4 regions of the Leisingera sp. SA215 genome follow, and region 1 is predicted to be linked to each of the others. Evidence: riboswitches for the same ligand, from Rfam matches in the RefSeq annotation. Region 1 holds a riboswitch; each other region holds the start of a gene.

The links. Region 1 has a riboswitch for cobalamin ahead of AC0KW6_RS19130 ((2Fe-2S) ferredoxin domain-containing protein). Riboswitches for the same ligand answer to the same signal wherever they lie in the genome.
Region 2: linked by a shared signal. The riboswitch ahead of AC0KW6_RS13015 (aromatic ring-hydroxylating oxygenase subunit alpha) and the one ahead of AC0KW6_RS19130 ((2Fe-2S) ferredoxin domain-containing protein) in region 1 are both predicted to bind cobalamin.
Region 3: linked by a shared signal. The riboswitch ahead of AC0KW6_RS17140 (CbtB domain-containing protein) and the one ahead of AC0KW6_RS19130 ((2Fe-2S) ferredoxin domain-containing protein) in region 1 are both predicted to bind cobalamin.
Region 4: linked by a shared signal. The riboswitch ahead of AC0KW6_RS18225 (ABC transporter substrate-binding protein) and the one ahead of AC0KW6_RS19130 ((2Fe-2S) ferredoxin domain-containing protein) in region 1 are both predicted to bind cobalamin.

The regions. Positions count from the first base shown of each region.
Region 1 is NZ_JBVVXU010000024.1:60,070-64,287, forward strand. Features, by position in the region: gene AC0KW6_RS19120 (FecCD family ABC transporter permease) at 1-313, opposite strand, end outside; gene AC0KW6_RS19125 (ABC transporter substrate-binding protein) at 337-1,263, opposite strand; gene AC0KW6_RS19130 ((2Fe-2S) ferredoxin domain-containing protein) at 1,277-2,050, opposite strand; cobalamin riboswitch at 2,182-2,393, opposite strand; cobalamin riboswitch at 2,590-2,788, shown strand; gene AC0KW6_RS19135 (TonB-dependent receptor) at 2,898-4,218, shown strand, end outside.
Region 2 is NZ_JBVVXU010000010.1:146,273-150,490, reverse strand. Features, by position in the region: gene AC0KW6_RS13025 (hypothetical protein) at 1-76, shown strand, start outside; gene AC0KW6_RS13020 (FAD-binding oxidoreductase) at 131-1,216, opposite strand; gene AC0KW6_RS13015 (aromatic ring-hydroxylating oxygenase subunit alpha) at 1,221-2,456, opposite strand; cobalamin riboswitch at 2,564-2,762, opposite strand; gene AC0KW6_RS13010 (DUF1523 family protein) at 3,003-3,647, opposite strand; gene AC0KW6_RS13005 (hypothetical protein) at 3,658-3,924, opposite strand; gene AC0KW6_RS13000 (DUF6638 family protein) at 3,927-4,218, opposite strand, start outside.
Region 3 is NZ_JBVVXU010000019.1:46,855-51,072, forward strand. Features, by position in the region: gene cobF (precorrin-6A synthase (deacetylating)) at 57-809, opposite strand; gene AC0KW6_RS17130 (hypothetical protein) at 883-1,386, opposite strand; gene AC0KW6_RS17135 (CbtA family protein) at 1,452-2,150, opposite strand; gene AC0KW6_RS17140 (CbtB domain-containing protein) at 2,155-2,325, opposite strand; cobalamin riboswitch at 2,361-2,575, opposite strand; gene AC0KW6_RS17145 (DUF1636 family protein) at 2,746-3,081, opposite strand; gene cobA (uroporphyrinogen-III C-methyltransferase) at 3,078-3,812, opposite strand; gene AC0KW6_RS17155 (cobyrinate a,c-diamide synthase) at 3,809-4,218, opposite strand, start outside.
Region 4 is NZ_JBVVXU010000022.1:14,169-18,386, forward strand. Features, by position in the region: gene dmdD (methylthioacryloyl-CoA hydratase) at 1-400, shown strand, start outside; gene AC0KW6_RS18215 (ArsR/SmtB family transcription factor) at 648-965, shown strand; gene AC0KW6_RS18220 (permease) at 1,020-2,069, shown strand; cobalamin riboswitch at 2,196-2,388, shown strand; gene AC0KW6_RS18225 (ABC transporter substrate-binding protein) at 2,531-3,541, shown strand; gene AC0KW6_RS18230 (FecCD family ABC transporter permease) at 3,538-4,218, shown strand, end outside.

The DNA of each region.
Region 1 (4,218 bases):
CTTCCGGCAGCCAGATCAACGCGGCGACTGCAGCAGCAGAGGCCCCCGACGACAACCCCATGATATAGGGGTCGGCCATCGGATTGCGCAGGGTTGACTGCATCAGCACTCCGGCCAGCGCAAGCATCGCTCCAATCAGCGCCACCGCCAGCACACGCGGTACCCGCCATTGCCAGATGATCAGCGACACCCCGCGGGGCGCATCGTCAGACCGGGTCAAAACATGCAGCCGTTCGGCCCAGCTCAACTCGGCTGTGCCCCACAGGATCCCGGCAAGCATCGACAGAAACAACAACGCAACACCTAAACTCAAAGCCGCAGAAGAAGACGGTTGCATCAATCCAACGCTTCCAACTCGGCATTCAGCCGTTCGACACCTTCCAGGAATCTTGCTCCAAGCACCGTGTTGGAGAAGCTGACGGTGGCAAAGCGCCCGTTTCTGACGGCATCCAGCTGCGACAGAACCGGATCCGCCTCCATGTGGGCGCGCTTCTCGGCGGCGCTGGACCAGGTGGCATCAATCAGGACAATAACGTCCGGGTTCCGGGCCATGACAGTCTCCCAGCCAACCTCTGCCCAGGCACCGTTGATGTCCTCTGTAATGCTGGAGAGACCAGCACTTCTGGCCAGCAATGCAGGGCTGCCGCAACATCCGATGGTGTAGGGAGACGTTTTGCCGTTGCTGTAGAAAAAGGCAGTCATGTCGCGGTCACTCCCCGCGTCCGCCACTGCTTCGAGGCGGGCAGACAGGTTCGCAAGCAGTGCCTTTGCCCGGTCTTCCACCCGAAAGAGCCTGCCGATCGTTTCGATATCCGTCAGCAACGGCTGCACGGTCAGCGGCACATCTCCGGGATGATGCAGGCTGCAGGCGGCGTCAGAAAGATAGGTTCCGATTCCCAGCGCCTGCCACTCGGCTGCACTGCCAAGGTTGCTTTTGTCAAATGCAGAGGCAAACCCAGCAAACAGGAAGTCAGGCTCTGATGCGAGGACAACTTCACGGGCCGGGTATTTTTCTGCCAGCACCGGGATACGCTGATAGGCGCTCTGCCATTGCAGCGGCATCCTGTCATCCAAGTAGGCGGTGCCCGCCAAGCGGTCCTCCAAGCCAAGCGCCAGCATGATTTCCGTGGCTTGTTGATTCAGCGTGACAGCCCGAGCCGGCGCCGTGTCATAACTAAAGCTGCCGTAACAGCTGGCAATCTCGACAGGGGCAGCATGAACCACGCCCAACTGCCCCAGAACAGCGGCGGCGAGAGGCAACAAGAATTGTCGCAAATCAGTCTCCCGAAGTGAAAAAGTGATGTTCGTGCAGGATCTCGCCAGCCACCAGTGCGCGGCTGACAAAATCGCGGACTGCGTCCACGTTCGGCAGCTGATACCAATGCCCCTCAGGGTAATGGATAAGCGACGGCCCGCGGTTACAGGGAAACTGGCACCCGGTCGATGTGACTAAGCATTCTGCGGAAAGCCCGGCGCGGGCCACCTCCAGCTTCAGCATTCCGACAAGCGAGGGCGCATCCTGCAAGTGGCAGCGCGGCCCAGTGCAAACCAGCAGATGGTGCCGGAAACTGGGCGGCTTGTCCCAGCCTTTCCCCTTTTCGCCCGACGGGCAAACAGCAATTGGGGTCAACTGGACATCCGGCTGCGCGGCCCGCTGCAAAAGGGCTGCATCCCCCTGAACCGGCGCAGCGAAGAACAATTCGGGCAGGTCGCCGTCACGGCGCGCCAGCCATGCCCCGGCGGCCTTGGGCAGCCAGCGTTCAAGGCTTTGGGAAAAGGGCAGCCCAATTGGGTACAGCTCAATATGCTGTGCGCCGGCATTGCACAGGGTGTCAAGCGCCTCCCACAGCCCCGGACCCTTGGCTTCCAGCCGGATGACCTCGGCCCTGCAGGGCGCATGCTCCAGCAGACCGCAAGCCAGAGCGCCAAACCGCGCCTGGCTGACGTATTGGGCAGAAACCAGATAGAGAACGGCTCGCGCCGCGCTGGATCTGGCACCGGTGCTGTTTCCGTGCTCGCGCGCTTCTTCGCAACTAGAAGCAAGCGTCATCGGCCGCAACCGCCCCGATTTGGTTCCTGCACCTTCCCTAGGGCGGCCTCCCGGGCACAACACAGCCAGACACACTGGCCCGCGGGGCCGAACAATCTGGTCATCAGTCCTCCTCGGGCACCCCGCCCGCCAGTTTACAGTTTGTGATGGCAGGTCTCCTGACTCGCGGGTCGCAGCTTGCCGTCCCTTCCCGGAGCCGCAGGCTCCAGTGGTTTGACGGGTCGCTCTCCGCTTACAGTTGCGGGGGCAGTCGCGGCATTGGCGCCTGTTGGCTACACCTCACCGCATTCCCTATTATCCCCAAGCTTCGCTTTTGCCGGGAACCATCGGGCGGTAAAGGACACAGTTCTGCCAAGATGGTCAAGAACAAAACCATCCCTTCCGCAGACATATTGCGCACCATTTGACTGTGATGAGACGCCAAGAGGCCTGCAACTATAAAGAGCATGGCAAATTCCCCGGAGCCCAAGCATTGCCTTCCGTATGATCAGCCGGTTTGCTTTGAATTGAAAAAAATCATTGACATGTCATAGGTCTATTCATACGCACCCTGCGACGGTTTCCAATTGGGAATTAAATGGGAACGCAGTTCGGGCTGTTGACAGCCTCACTCTGCGGCTGTCCCCGCAACTGTAGGCGGAAAGCCAATGCCAACAGCCACTGGGCAGGCTCGCCCGGGAAGGCGGCAATTGGCGCTGATCCGTGAGCCAGGAGACCTGCCGTCAGATATTGTCACGTGTGAATGCGTCGGGCGGGGTGTCCTGGTGAGACAAACTTTCGGTTCCTGCATCCGGGAAACGGGAGTGTCGTTTTTACGGTGACGGTGTAACAACGCTGGAGCCTAATTGTGCGTACTCCTGATTTTAAACCTGCCGCGCTCTGCGTGATGCCGGTCACCTTGTCTCTCGGTTTTTCCAGGCCATCATGCTTCCTGACGTTTGCTGCCTCTGCCATGCTTGTCAGTGCTCCAATTCCTGCGGCAGCGCAGGAATTGGAGCAGGAACCTGTTCAACTGGAACCCATCTCGGTCAAGAAGCAATTTTTGGAACCGGGCCTTGACCTCGAATTGCCGTCAAATGCGGGCAGCCGCCTAGGGCTGAGTTCCCGGGAAACCCCGGCCAGCGTGCAGGTGATCAGCGAAGACACCATTCGCCAGCGCAGTCAGCGTGATGTCAATCAGGCGATTGTCCAAAACGGAACCGGAATCAGCTTCAATGGCCGCCCCAGCAATGGCGGAACAACGCTCAGCATGCGAGGCTTCAGCGGGCACAGTTCCGTCACCCGGTTGTATGATGGCACCCGGCTGTACCCGGCTCCAGGCACCATATCCTTTCCGTTCGATACTTGGAATGTTGACAGCATTGAGGTGCTCAACGGTCCTGCTTCAGTTCTTTACGGCGAAGGCGGGGTAGGGGGCGCAATCAATATCATTCCCAAAAAACCGCTGACTGACACCACGCGCAACGAACTGCGCACCACCGTTGGCACAAATGGCCAGCTTGGGCTGGCGTTAGGCAGTGCGGGCCCGATTTCTGACAGGCTGGCCTACAGCTTCGATGTCAGCCGCACGCGTTCGGACGGACGGGTTGACGGGGACGATCCCTCCAGCCTGGCTGTTTCGGCCGCACTGCGCTGGCAGGCAACCAATACCTTGGCGCTGTCGCTGTCGCATGACTATGGCGACAACACGCCAAGCATTTATTTCGGCACCCCGCTGAAAGACGGCCGCATCGACGAGGGTGTACGTGAACGCAACTACAACGCCGAGGATGCGCTGGTCCGGTTCAAGGACCGCTATACCCAACTGCGTGCAGAATGGACGCCATCCAGAAATTTGACTGTGTCCAGCAACAGCTACTATCTGACCAGCAAGCGCGACTGGCGCAATATCGAGGATTATACGTACCAGCCTGGGACCGGAGATGTTGCACGGAAATGGTACATCGCCGTCAATCACGATCTCGAACAAGCCGGTAACCGCACCGCGGTGACCTTTGACAGTCTCTTAGGGGGCATCAATACCTCAACCACGGTCGGGGCCGAGGTGAATCGCATCACCTACAAAAACACTAACAACTCTCCATACGCGGGCAGTTCGGTGGTGGACTATCAGCATCCTGTTTCCGGCAGCTTTGGCCCGCATTCGCTGGTGACTACAGCCGACCTGA
Region 2 (4,218 bases), on a different contig from region 1:
CCGCCCCGGTATCCTCGGCGCTGAAGGCCATCAGATCAACGAAGCCCATGTGCACAAGCTGGCCATGGAAGCCTGATCGGGCCGAACAGGCAAAAGGGCGCGCGCCAGTCCCGGCGCGCGCCCTTGTTCTTTAGATATCGACCTCGACCCGGCCAATCGGGTTGGAGCAGCAGGCCAGGATGTAACCTGCCTCCACGTCTTCCTCCGAGATGCCGCCGTTGTGCACCATATGCACTTCGCCCGCGGTCTTCTTGACCTTGCAGGTGCCGCAGATGCCAAAGGTGCAGCCCGACGGGATGTTGAGCCCCGAAGCCTTGGCCACCGCCAGCACCGTATCTGTTTCGGTGCAGGCCGCCATAACACCGGAGGCCGCAAAGCTGATCTCTGCCGCTGCGGTCTCTTCCGGCACCACGTCGTCGATCTCGGGCGCATCGGCTGCAGTCTCAACCGGGGCACCAAAGCTTTCCTGGTTGTAGTTCTCCATGTCGAAGCCCAGGCCGTTGAGCATGTCGCGCACCGCCTGCATGAACGGATCCGGCCCGCAGCAGTAGACTTCGCGCTCCAGATAGTCGCCGGCAATCAGGCCCAGCATGATCTGGTTCAGCTGTCCGCGGTAGCCGGTCCAGACCTGATAGGGATCGTCCTCTTCCACCACAAAGTTCAGCTTGAGGCCGGGCACCCGTGCCGCCATGCCTTCCAGCTGGCGCCGCGCGATGATCTCGCTCGGGCGCTTGGCGCAGTTGATAAAGCTGATGTCGGGCGACTGGCCGCGGTCGAACAGATACTGGGTCATCGACAGGCTTGGCGTGATGCCGGAGCCTGCGGAGATGAACAGGAACTTGCCGTTCGGGCGCTTGGGCAGGGTGAACAGCCCCGCAGGCCCCGAGGCTTTCAGCATCCTGCCGGGGCGCAGGTTGTCCAGCATCCAACGGGTGCCGATGCTGTCCGCTTGCGCCTTCACCGTCACCGAGATCGACAGCGGCCGCGACGGCGAGGAACTGATCGTGTAGGTGCGCCAGACGGTCCCGCCCGGCACCGGCAGTTCCAGCGTCAGGAACTGGCCCGGCTGGTATTTGAACCACGCGCCGGAAGGCGCGCGGAAGCTGAAGGTGGCGGTGTTCGGCGCTTCCGGCACAACAGAGACGCATTCCAGCATCTCGTCGTCCTTCCACGCCAGGGTTTCGTCCAGCGACTCGAAATTAGCCTGCAGTCCCATGGGCTTACTCCGCCGCGATCAGGTGGCGGCCGGTCAGGGCGCGGGTCAGGTGCTCAGCATACCAGTTGGAGAACTGAATGACGCCGCTTTCCTGCACTTCGGAATAGGGTCCGGGCTGGTAGGCGGGCGAGTTGATGCCGCGCTGGTTGTCCTCGACCACAATGCGGTCCTCATCGTTGGTGGCCATCCAGACTTCTGTCAGGCGCTTGATGTCATAGTCCTGGCCCTCAACCGCGTCCTTGTGCACCAGCCACTTGGTGGTCACTTCGGTCTCGGTCGCGCTGATCGGGTTCACCCGGAAGACAAGGGAATGATCCGGCAGGAAGTGGTTCCAGGTGGTTGGGTAGTGGAACTTCAGCAGCGTGCCGGCATCGGCAAAGGGCACCCGTCCCAGCGGTTTGGCGACCGCAGCCTTGCCATCCATGGTATAGCTCTCGGCGCCCTCGTTCAGCGGCATTCGCGCCAGCCGGTGCTGTCCGCGCGCATCCATCCGGAATTGCGCCGGGCAGCCTGCGGCTTCGATCCGGTCGAAATGCTTCTGCAGGTGCGGCGGGGTTTCACCGCCTTCCACCCCGGTGACCGAAGGATCTTCCGGGAAGGTCCGGCACAGTGACGGGTGGTTGCCGCCGCAGTGATAGCACTCGCGGTTGTTCTCCCAGACCAGCTTCCAGTTGCCGTTCTCGATGATCGAGCTTTCATAGGCAATCTTGGCATTGCCCAGATCATGCGGCTCCAAGTAGGGGCGGGCGGCCTCGGCGAACGCATCGAAATCCGGCGCCTCATCGGCCAGGCAGATATAGATCAGACCGGCCAGATCCCGGCAATGCACCGGCTTCAGCCCATGTTTGGAGGCATCGAAATCCGGCCCCATGTCGCGCGCCCACAACAGCGAGCCGTCCAGCTCGTAGGTCCACTGGTGGTAGGGGCAGACCAGCTTGGGCGAATTGCCCTTCTTGGCCTTGCACACAACCGAACCGCGATGGCGGCAGGCATTGTGGAAGGCACGCACTTCGCCATCGGTGCCGCGCACGATGATGACGTTATAAGCCCCCACCTGATGGGTCACATAGTTGCCCGGCTTCGGCACTTCGCAGGCGGGAATGGCAAACAGCCACTCGCGGTAGAAGATCTGCCGCAAGTCCAGATCCAGAACGCCTGGATCGGTATAGAACGCCTGTTCCAGAGAGTAGTTTTTCTGCCGGGCCATCAGCTTGGCCAGAATCTCGCTATCGTGAAGCATCTGCTTCTCTCCTTTGCCGCAACCCCGCGGCGGGTTGGCTGGGTGCGGGCAGGTGAAGAGAGATTGCAGGCCACGCGCCCGCAACCGCCCCGCCGCCGCCCGCGGTTGACGTTTTTCAGGGCAAGGCTGGTTTCCGGACTGTCCCGGGGCCTTTAGGCGGCGGGGCCTGGCACCTTCCCGAGGCACCTGCCTCAGTGGTCATTGCCATGCCTTGCCCGGGGTCACCGTTGCGGGGGCAGTGCCGGGGTTTCACCAGCTTCCCAATTCTCCGCCCCGAAGGACGGCACCTTGCTATCCGCGGTATTGCCCTAAAAATTTCCCGCCATGGGAAACAAAACCGACCCGGCGAAACCAGAATGAGACATGCAGGTTCATTACCGGCCACCAGACGAACCTGCCCAATGCCGCAAAATGCGCTCTGCATGCAAAAAGCGGCAAAAACCCTACCTGTCAGCAGCTGATTCAGGCCGTTTCCGGCGAATCTGCACAGCGCTCTCCGCCAGGCTCCGCCGCACCTGAAAAAGGCCGCGTTTCCGCGGCCCTGTCTTACTTCGATTTCCAGCTGTCCAGCCAGCGCCGGAACCGCCCCTTGCGCTCGGCGATTGCATCGCCCGCCGCATATAGGCTGTCCTCGACCTCCTCCAGCATCGGGTCTATGCGGGCTTGGCGGAAGCGGCGCCAGCGCACATAGATGGCCCAGAACAGCGCCGCCAGCAGCACCAGCACAATGATCGAGAACCAGTTGGCCGGCTTGTCCTCCGGCCCCGCCACCGGGTTAATCGTCACGGCGTTGGGAAAAACCGACAGGAACTCGTTGCGCCAGCCGTAATGCATCACCGCCACCCATTCCGGGTTCGCCTTGGTCGAGATGCTGTCATTGGCATCGGTATACAGGTTCGCGGTGTCGAACTTGAAATAGGGCGGCCAGTTCCAGCCGGTATCCTCATTTCGGTAGACCATGTTGCGGCCGTTGGGGCGCACCGCCTGGATGAACTGCACATCGCGGTTGATCAACTCGGCGGACTGGCCGTCCGGCTTGGACCAGAAGAGTTTGGTCCAGTCGTTCAGCTCCTGCCGCTCCTCATAGGTGTTGACGATGCGCACCACATCGTACTGCGGCAGCGTGTAATGCAGAAAGGCGCCGAACAGCACCCAGATGGTGATCAGAAAAGCCCATTTGATGAAACGCATCTGCTGCACCTCACATGAAGTTGATGACATAGACCAGAAGCGCGATCGCCCCTAGCGGAATGATATAAACCAGCAGGATCAGCTTGCGCCGGAACGAGCGGTCATATTGTTTCAGCCCCCGCTGGATGAAGGCGCTGCGGTCGCCGGTCAACCCCTTCTCTTTCCAGCGGCGCTTGAGCTTCGCCCGCCGCACTTCGCGCGAATAAAGCGAGACCGCGCCGTAAGCCACGGTCAGCCCCGCCAGCAGGATCAGGATCAGGCGGATAAACCCGAACATCTCTATCGCCCCCTCACCCGGTTCACCGCGCCCCAGGGGCCGACCCGCTCGACCATCCCTTTGCGCCGCACCCGCGGCAGCGCAGGTGTGTGCCCGTCCATATCCGGCTCATGCCCGAACAGTGCGGCGCGCGCTCCGGCCTTGTCCACCGCGTACTCCCGCGCCAGGAACTCCGCTGCATAGGCCTTTTTCGTCTCCGGCCAGCCCCGGTACTGATGGTAAAACAGCTCCTTGTGGCAGATGAACATCTGGCGGAAATCATGCGGGCACAGCTCCGCCAGCAGCATGTTCACG
Region 3 (4,218 bases), on a different contig from region 1:
AACAGCATTGGCGCTCGCGCTGTTTGCAATGCCGTTCCGCCCCTGACGGCGGCGGGTCAGCACCGCCGCAGCAGGTAGATGTCCATGATCCAGCCGTGCTCGGCCCGTGCCTTGGTGCGGGTTTCAATGATCTGGGCCGCAACCTCCGCCAGCGGGCCCGCTATGGAAATCTGGTTCTCCATGCCGGCATAGGCGGTCCAGAAGATCTCGATCCCCTGCGCCGCAATGGATTGAAACGAGCATTCCCCGTCCAGCATGATCACCAGCGTATCGGCACTGTCCGGCCAGCCGTTTTCCCGCAAGCGCCGCCCGGTGGTGATGGTGAACGGCGCGCCGATTTCATTGATCGGGATCGCGTGGGCCGCAGTCAGCGCCTGAACCGAGGTGATGCCAGGGATCACCGTCAGCTTGATCTCCGCCAGCGTCTTCAGCCGCTCGGCAATCCGCATGGTGCTGTCGTACAGCGACGGATCGCCCCAGACCAGAAACCCGGCCTTGCCGCCCGCGGGCAGGTTTCCGGTGATGTTCTGCCACCAGATTTCCGCGATGGCGTCGTGCCAGTCGTCCACCCGCTTGCGGTAGCTTTTGGTGGCCTCGTCGCGCACGGGCAGGGCGAATTCGACGATCTTCGGCCCATTGCCCTTGATCGCCCGGTCGCAGATCGCGCGCCTGAGGCCGGCCAGATCGTCCTTTCCCGCGCCCTTGTTGGGGATCAGGATCAGGTCCTGCGCGTTCAGCGCGTCGATTGCCTGCAGCGTCATGTGCTGCGGGTTGCCGGTGCCGATGCCGATCAGGCAAAGCTCAATCATGACGGGGCCTTTCACATGAAAACACGGCCCCCTATGGAGCCGTGCCGGAGTTCTTGCAAGCCTGCAGTTGCGGTCAGGAGCCGTCGCCGTCAGCGGGCGCGGTGGTTTTGGCTTCAACCGGTTCGCCTGCAACCAGCAGCCGGCTGTGGCTGTTGGTGTTCAGCGACACTTTCACCTCGGCGCCGTCCGGCAGCGACGGGATGTGCATCCAGCCGGCATAGAGGCGGGAGATTTTTTCGCCGTTCACATAGACATGCGCATGGCCTTCGCCGGGCACGTCAGCGGCAGAGGCGTGTTCAGGCGCAAAGCGGAAGTTCTGCGGTGTCGCCTGCAGGTTCCATCCGGCCATCGGGTCCTTGATCAGCCGGATCGCAACGCTGGGCGCGTCGCCGCCGGCGGGCAGGTCGACCGCAGCAGAATGATCATGGGCCATGGCTTCTGCCGCGGATTTGCCATGGTGGGCCGGGTCGCCGTGGTCATGACCGTCAAAGGTGACGCCATTGCCGGCGGCAATCACAAAACCGGCGCCGCCGCCGAAGATCAGGCCAATGGCAAAAAGAGCAAGGGAGCGGGGCATCGTGTTATCCTCGGAAAAAGACTGTCCCCGCCGGTTCTGGCCGGCGGGGGGCAGATCAGGCGGGATCAGGCTGCGGCGGCTGCGCGCTTGCCTTCAACCTGCCAGAAATAGCCGGCGAAGCTGCCCAATAGCACCCAGGCGGCCATGCCGATGCCAAAGGCACGGGCGGCAAACAGCGCGCCGATCTCGGTCGGCACCGGGCCCGAGAAGGTCTCCGGCTCAGGCGCGCCAACGATATGCGGACCCATCAGCAGCAGGGCTGCGATCAGGATGCTCACCAGGTTGCCGCCAAAGGCGATCAGCCACATGGCGACACCGGCCGCAGCCACTGTCACGGCCCACCAGATCTGGCGCACGCCGACGTCAGCGGCGGCGACACCCGGCACTTCCGGCGCCAGCGACAGGCCCGGTGCAAAGTGGAAGGTGATGAACCCCGCCAGACCCCACAACAGGCCGGTGCGCGCGTTGATCTCATGCCCCTGGCGCTCGGCCACAGACATCAGCGCCGCCATCACAAGCGCATAACCGGTATAGGTCAGCATGGTGAAGATAATGCTCAGGCCATCGCGCACCGGCTCGGCAAACAGGCCGGGCAGGGCAGGATGGGCGGTGACCGGGTCAGCGCCGAAATGCACCAGCGCGCCGCTCTCATACAGCTCGGCGTGGAGCAGCACGGGCTGCACGAAATAAAGCTGCAGCAGGGCGGTAATCAACCCTGCTGCAGCGCCAGCGAACAAGCCGCTGGTCAGAATGCGGCTGAACATGGCCTTAGTGGCAGGGGAAGCCGGTGGCGTGGCGCACGTCATGCGCGGCGTCATGCAGGGCAGATGCCTGAACATGGCCGGTCAGCGTGATGATCCCCAGCCCCAGAACCACGGCAAACAGAGCCGGAAGTACACTGGTGCCGGCAGCAGAAGCCTTAAGCGTATTGGTCGTCATTTGTAGTCCTCCCTACCGTCACACCCGACGGTATAAGTTGCGTCCGTTACACGGCCGGTCTCCTGACTCGCGGGTCGCTGCTGCCTTCCTCCTTCCCGGCGCCTTCACGCCAGTGGATATTGGAAGGCCGCTCGCCGCTCACAGTCGCGGGGGCGGTTGAGGCTTCGGTGCCGCGATTTGGTCCACCGTCCTCATTCCCGTTTCAGTCCCAGTGCTTAGGCACTATCAGACACCGTATCGGATTGTTCTGCCCTGCGGGGATGCGTCCGGTCAAGGAAGAATCCGCCAGGTTTGCGCTCTGCAGCGTCATGCGGGGCAAGTTTCACGGCACAGGTGAGCTGCCGCAGCTGCAGGCGGAAATTTCAAATTTTCCGGCCAAAATGCCGCGCCGGGTTGTTGCCGCCGCCCGCTGCAGGCGGGCTACTCCAAATCCGCCGGGATCCGGGCAATCGCCTTGAACCGCAATTTTCCCAGCGGCCGGGCATCGGCGAAATTGCCATCCCGGCTGCCCTCATACATCCGCAGGAAGGTCAGCACATCCGGCAGATCCTTCGCCGTGACCTTGCCGAACAGATAGGCGGTCTTGCCGCATTGGCGCACCGCCAGCGTCTGCGGCTGTTTGCAGCCGGACATGCAATCCACCTGCTGCAGCTGCGCCTTTACCCCCGATGCCTCCAGCGCGGCACGGACCTGCCCGAACAGGGCAGGGTCCGCGCCGCGGCAGGTGCGGCACAGGGTGACCGTGGGCAGACTCATGCGCCGGGCAGGTCCGGCTCCGCCAGCGGACCGTACAGGATCAGCACCGGCGCGGTGGTTTCCATCTCCCGCAGCAGGCGGGGCAACTCGCCTACGGTATGGCGGTGCAGCGACTGTTCCGGGGTTGAAACCCCCAGCGCCACCAGTGCGGGTGTGCTCTCCGGCAGGCCGGCCTCCATCAGCTTTTCAGACAGGCCCGCGAAGGTGCGCTTGCCCATGTAGACAACCGTTGTTGCCTCTGCGTCCGCCAGCGCCGCGATGTTCAGATTGTCCGGCAGGCCGCCGGTCACATCATGGCCGGTGATATATTGCAGCCGCCGCGCGGTCAGCCGCCGGGTCAGCGGAATATTCGCCGCCGCCGCTGCCGCCGAGGCCGCGGTCACGCCGGGCACGATCTCAAACTTGATGCCGGCGCTGCGCAGGGCTGTCATCTCTTCCTCAAGCCGCCCGAACACGCCTGAGTCGCCCGACTTCAGCCGCACCACATTAAGGCCGGAGGAGGCATAATCCACCAAGAGCCGGCTCACATGGTCCTGTTTGGGCGAGGGACGGCCCGCCCGCTTGCCGACGCCGACCAGATCGGCGTCCTCACGAGCGTGGTTCAGGATCGGCCCCGAGGACAGATCGTCAAACAGCACCGCATCCGCCGCCTCCAGCCGCTTGACGGCCTTGACCGTCAGCAGCTCCGGGTCGCCGGGGCCGGAGGACACAAAGCTGACAAAGCCGCTCATGCCTGCTCTCCGGTGATCAGGTGGAAAAACGTGCCGGTGACATGGCCCTTGACCGAGCCGGTCTCGGGCACCGGCCCGCCATCGGCGTCCATGACATTGGCCAAGGGCGCGTCGGGTTCTTCCAGAATGGTGGAGTAGTGGAACTCATGGCCGCGCAAAGCTGTGCCGGCCGCAAACCCCGGCATGTCCGCCTGCAGAATGGCGCGGCGGTAGCCGAGGTGGAACTTGCGCTTCTCATAGGAGGTCACCAGCCCCAGCAGCCCGGCCATCCGGTGCCGGTTGCCGTCCTTGTCGATCAGCGCTTCGCCCAGGGCCATGTAGCCGCCGCATTCGCCATGCACCGGTTTGGTCTCGGCATGTTTGCAAAGCCCGGCGCGGAAGCTCTCCGCCGCCGCCAGCGCGCCGC
Region 4 (4,218 bases), on a different contig from region 1:
TTATTTCGCGCTTCCCGAAGGCCAGCGCGGCATCTTCACCGGCGGCGGCGCCACCATCCGGGTTTCCGACATGATCGGCAAATACCGGATGATTGACATGATCCTGACAGGCCGGGTGTATCAGGGGCAGGAAGCCGTCGATCTGGGGCTGGCGCAATATATCACCGAAGGGTCCAGTTTCGAAAAGGCGGTCGAGCTTGCCGACAAGGTCGCGCAGAACCTGCCGCTGACCAATTATGCCATCTGTTCGGCGATCAGCCATTTGAACAACATGTCGGGCATGGATGCGGCCTATGCCGAGGCTGTCGTGGCTGGTGTTGTCAACACCCAGCCAGCGGCGCGCGAACGGCTGGAGGCCTTTGCCAACAAAACCGCAGCCCGCGTGCGGCCCAACAGCTAAGCCGCGCAAACCAGCCGTCAGGCCGTGGCTTGGGGCCTGGCCTGATGCTGCTGGACAGTGGCGGGCAGGGGGGAGGCAGAACCTGCGTTTGCTGCGGGTAATTGCCACCCATTTGCGGCATTCGGCTGGAATTCCCGGGCAATGCCGCAACTTTAGGGGCAAGGCGCCCTGCGGCCGGGCAGCTTGGCTTGGTGTCTCATGCCGGGCGACATCTTGACATAACCGGATTTGTGGTTATTTTAGCGTCATGACGATATCAAGCCACAACGCCCGCGCCCTTGCTGCCCTTGGCCACGATGCCCGTTTGGCCATCTTCCGCCTGCTGGTGAAAGCCGGGGAGGACGGGTTGCGGGTCGGCGAGATCGCCGGGCATCTGGGCTTGGCGCCCTCCACCCTGGCGCATCATCTGTCGGCACTGGTGGATGCCGGGCTGGTCGTGCAGGAAAAGCGCGGCCGTGAAGTGTTCAACCGGGTCGATTACCCCGTCATCCAGGGCGTGGTGAATTTCCTGACATCCGAATGCTGCACAGGTGTGACCCTGACTGTCAGAGAGGAGAGCGCATGAGGCGGAAAGCCGTCCACTTCGACTTGAAACAACTATAAATCTGGTGATATGGAAATGACAAACGTAACCAACCTTCCTCCGAGACCAGGCGCATCCGTCTGGCGGTTCTTGCAAGAGCAGCGGGTCTGGCTGGCCTCTGCCGCAATCCTGCTGCTGCTGGTCATTTTCGATCCGGCACAATCTGCAGAAAGTGCTGTCTTTGCCGGAGCTGCGCTGGCGCATACGGCCCCCTATCTTCTGTTCTCCATTGCCGTCGCGGCCTGGGCCGGCGCCACTGGCGCGGACAATCTGGTTGCAAAGGCTTTCACCGGTAAACCGCTTCTGATGATTGCGCTTGGCGCCCTGGCGGGCGGGCTGTCGCCGTTCTGCTCTTGCGGAGTGATCCCGCTCATCGCAGCACTGCTGGCTATGGGGGTGCCGTTGTCCGCCGTCATGGCCTTCTGGCTGGCGTCGCCGATCATGGATCCCTCGATGTTCTTTCTGACTGCCGGCGTTCTGGGCATTGAATTCGCGGTGGCCAAGACTGGCGCCGCGGTTGGCCTTGGCCTTTTTGGCGGCTTGGTTGTCCATTTGCTGAACCAGGGCGGCGCCTTGCAGGACGCGTTGCGCGACGGTGTCGGAAACGGCGGCTGCGGCGGGGCGAAAATGCGCGCGCCCAAGCCGGTGGTCTGGCGCTTCTGGAGCGAGGCAGAGCGCCGGGCGAAATTTGCCGGAACCGCCTGGACCACGACGCTGTTCCTGGCCAAGTGGCTGCTGCTGGCCTTCATTCTGGAAAGCCTGATGCTGGCCTGGATCCCGGCCGAGACCGTGACCTCCGCCCTAGGCGGTGAGGGGGTGCTGCCGATCATCACAGCAACACTGGTTGGTGTCCCTGCCTATCTGAACGGCTATGCGGCGCTGCCGTTGGTCGGCGGGCTGATCGAGCAGGGCATGGCACCGGGGGCGGGCCTCGCCTTTCTGGTGGCCGGGGGTGTGACCTCGATCCCCGCGGCTATGGCCGTCTGGGCGCTGGCCCGTCCGCAGGTCTTTGCGCTGTACCTCGGCTTATCGCTCACCGGCGCCTTTTCCGCGGGGCTGCTGTTCCAGCTTTGGCACGCGGTCTGATCCGATCCGGGGCCCGGGCCCGCTCGGGTCCGGGCGGCCGGGCTGAAACCGGAGGCAGAGCGGCGGCGCGCGGGTCGGGGAATTCCGGCCGCAGCGAAACTTTTCCTTGCCGCAACGGAGGTGATGCGCTACCCGCGCCTGACCGGTCCCGAAAGGGCTAAGAGGGAATCCGCGGTGCCTGCCGGCACCAAACGGAACTGCCCCCGCAACTGTAGGCGGCGAGAGCTGTGCCATGGCGTCACTGGGCCGGAATGGTCCGGGAAGACGGCACAGTCATTGACCCGCCAGTCAGGAGACCTGCCGGTGATAACCGAAACACACCGGGCGGGGTTGTCCGGGGAGGTTGCCGGTAGGATGCGCCGCCGCTTTCCGGTGCCGCAAGCGGGGGCCAGGCCCTCAGCCTTACCGGTCAATGCCCTTTCACCCGTTCTCCGGTCCTTGACACTAGGAGATCGAAAATCATGTTTCTGCGTTCCGGTCTGATCGGCCTGTCCTTCATCCTTGCGGCACATAGTGCTGCTGCCGGTGAATCCTTTCCGCTCACAATTGAAAACTGCGGCCAGTCGGTCACTTTCGAGGCGCCGGCGGCGTCTGCGGTGACGGTTGGCCAGGCGGCGACCGAAGTGCTTTATGCGCTGGGGCTGGGCGGCAAGGTGCTGGGCACCTCGGTCTGGTTCAACGACGTCCTGCCGGAATACGCTGAGCTGAACGACAAGATCGAGCGGCTGGCCGACAATGATCCCAGCTTTGAAAGCGTGGTGGCCAAACGTCCCGGCCTGGTGGCGGCGCAGTATGAATGGCATGTCGGCCCCGAAGGCGTCGTGGCTCAGCGTGAGCAGTTCCATGATCTGGGCATTCCGACCTATGTGATGCCCGCCGATTGCGCCGGCAAGGACAACACCACCGGCGGCGACGGCACCCGCACCCGGATGTTCACCACCGGCAGCCTGTATCGGGGCATCGAGGAGCTGGCGGCAATCTTCGGCGAAGCAGATAAGGGCGCCGCGCTGGTTGCCGATTACAAGGCCCGCGAGGCCGCGGCGGTTGCCAAGGCGCAGGAGGTTGCGCTGGAAGACGCCTCCGCATTGTTCTGGTTCTCCTCGCCGGAAATGGAAAGCGATCCCTTTGTCGCCGGTCAGAAAGGCGCGCCGGGTTACATGATGCAGCAGCTTGGCCTGCGCAACGTCATCGAAACCGACGAGGAATGGCCGACCGTCGGCTGGGAAACCATCGCCAAGGCCAACCCCACGGTGATCGTCATCGCGCGCATGGACCGCCGCCGCTTTGCCGCGGACGACTACGAGAAAAAGCTGGAGTTCCTGCGCCAGGACCCGGTGGCGAGCCAGATGGATGCGGTCAGGAATAACCGCATTGTGGTGATGGACGCCCAGGGGATGGATGCCACCATCCGCGCCATTCCGGCGCTGGAAGATCTGGCTGCCGAACTCAGCGTGATCGGCAGCAACCAGTGAGCGCAGCCGCCGCAATCACATGGCAGGGCCTCAAGGGGGCCTGCCTGGCCTTGCCTGTACTGATTGCGGCGGTCCTGGCTGGCGCAATGATCGGGGAAACCCCGCTTGCGCCGGACCTGGTGCTGTCTGTTCTGGCCAACAAGCTGGCCGGTGCAGGCCTGCCTGTGGACCCGGTGGACCAGGGCATCATCTGGAGCTACCGGCTGCCGCGGGCACTGGTGGCGGGGGCCTGCGGCGCGGCGCTGGCGGTGGCGGGCGTGGTGCTGCAGGCGCTGCTGCGCAATGCGCTGGCGGATCCTTACATACTTGGCATTTCGGCCGGCGCCTCGACCGGGGCGGTGGCTGTCACCATCGCAGGGCTGGGCGGCGGCGCGCTGTCGCTGTCCTTTGGCGCCTTCAACGGGGCGCTGCTGGCGTTTGGCTTCGTGGCCATTCTGGCCCGGGCCGCCGGGGCAGGCGGCAGCCGGGCGGCGGCGGCGCAGATCGTGCTGGCAGGCATCGCCGGATCGCAGCTGTTCAACGCGCTGACCGCCTTTATCATCGCCAAATCCGCCAATGCGGATCAGGCCCGCGGCATCATGTTCTGGCTGATGGGAAATATGAGCGGGGTGCGCTGGCCGGATGTGTGGCTGGCGGTGCCGCTGGCATTGGCCGGCTGGGTCATCTGCCGGTTTCAC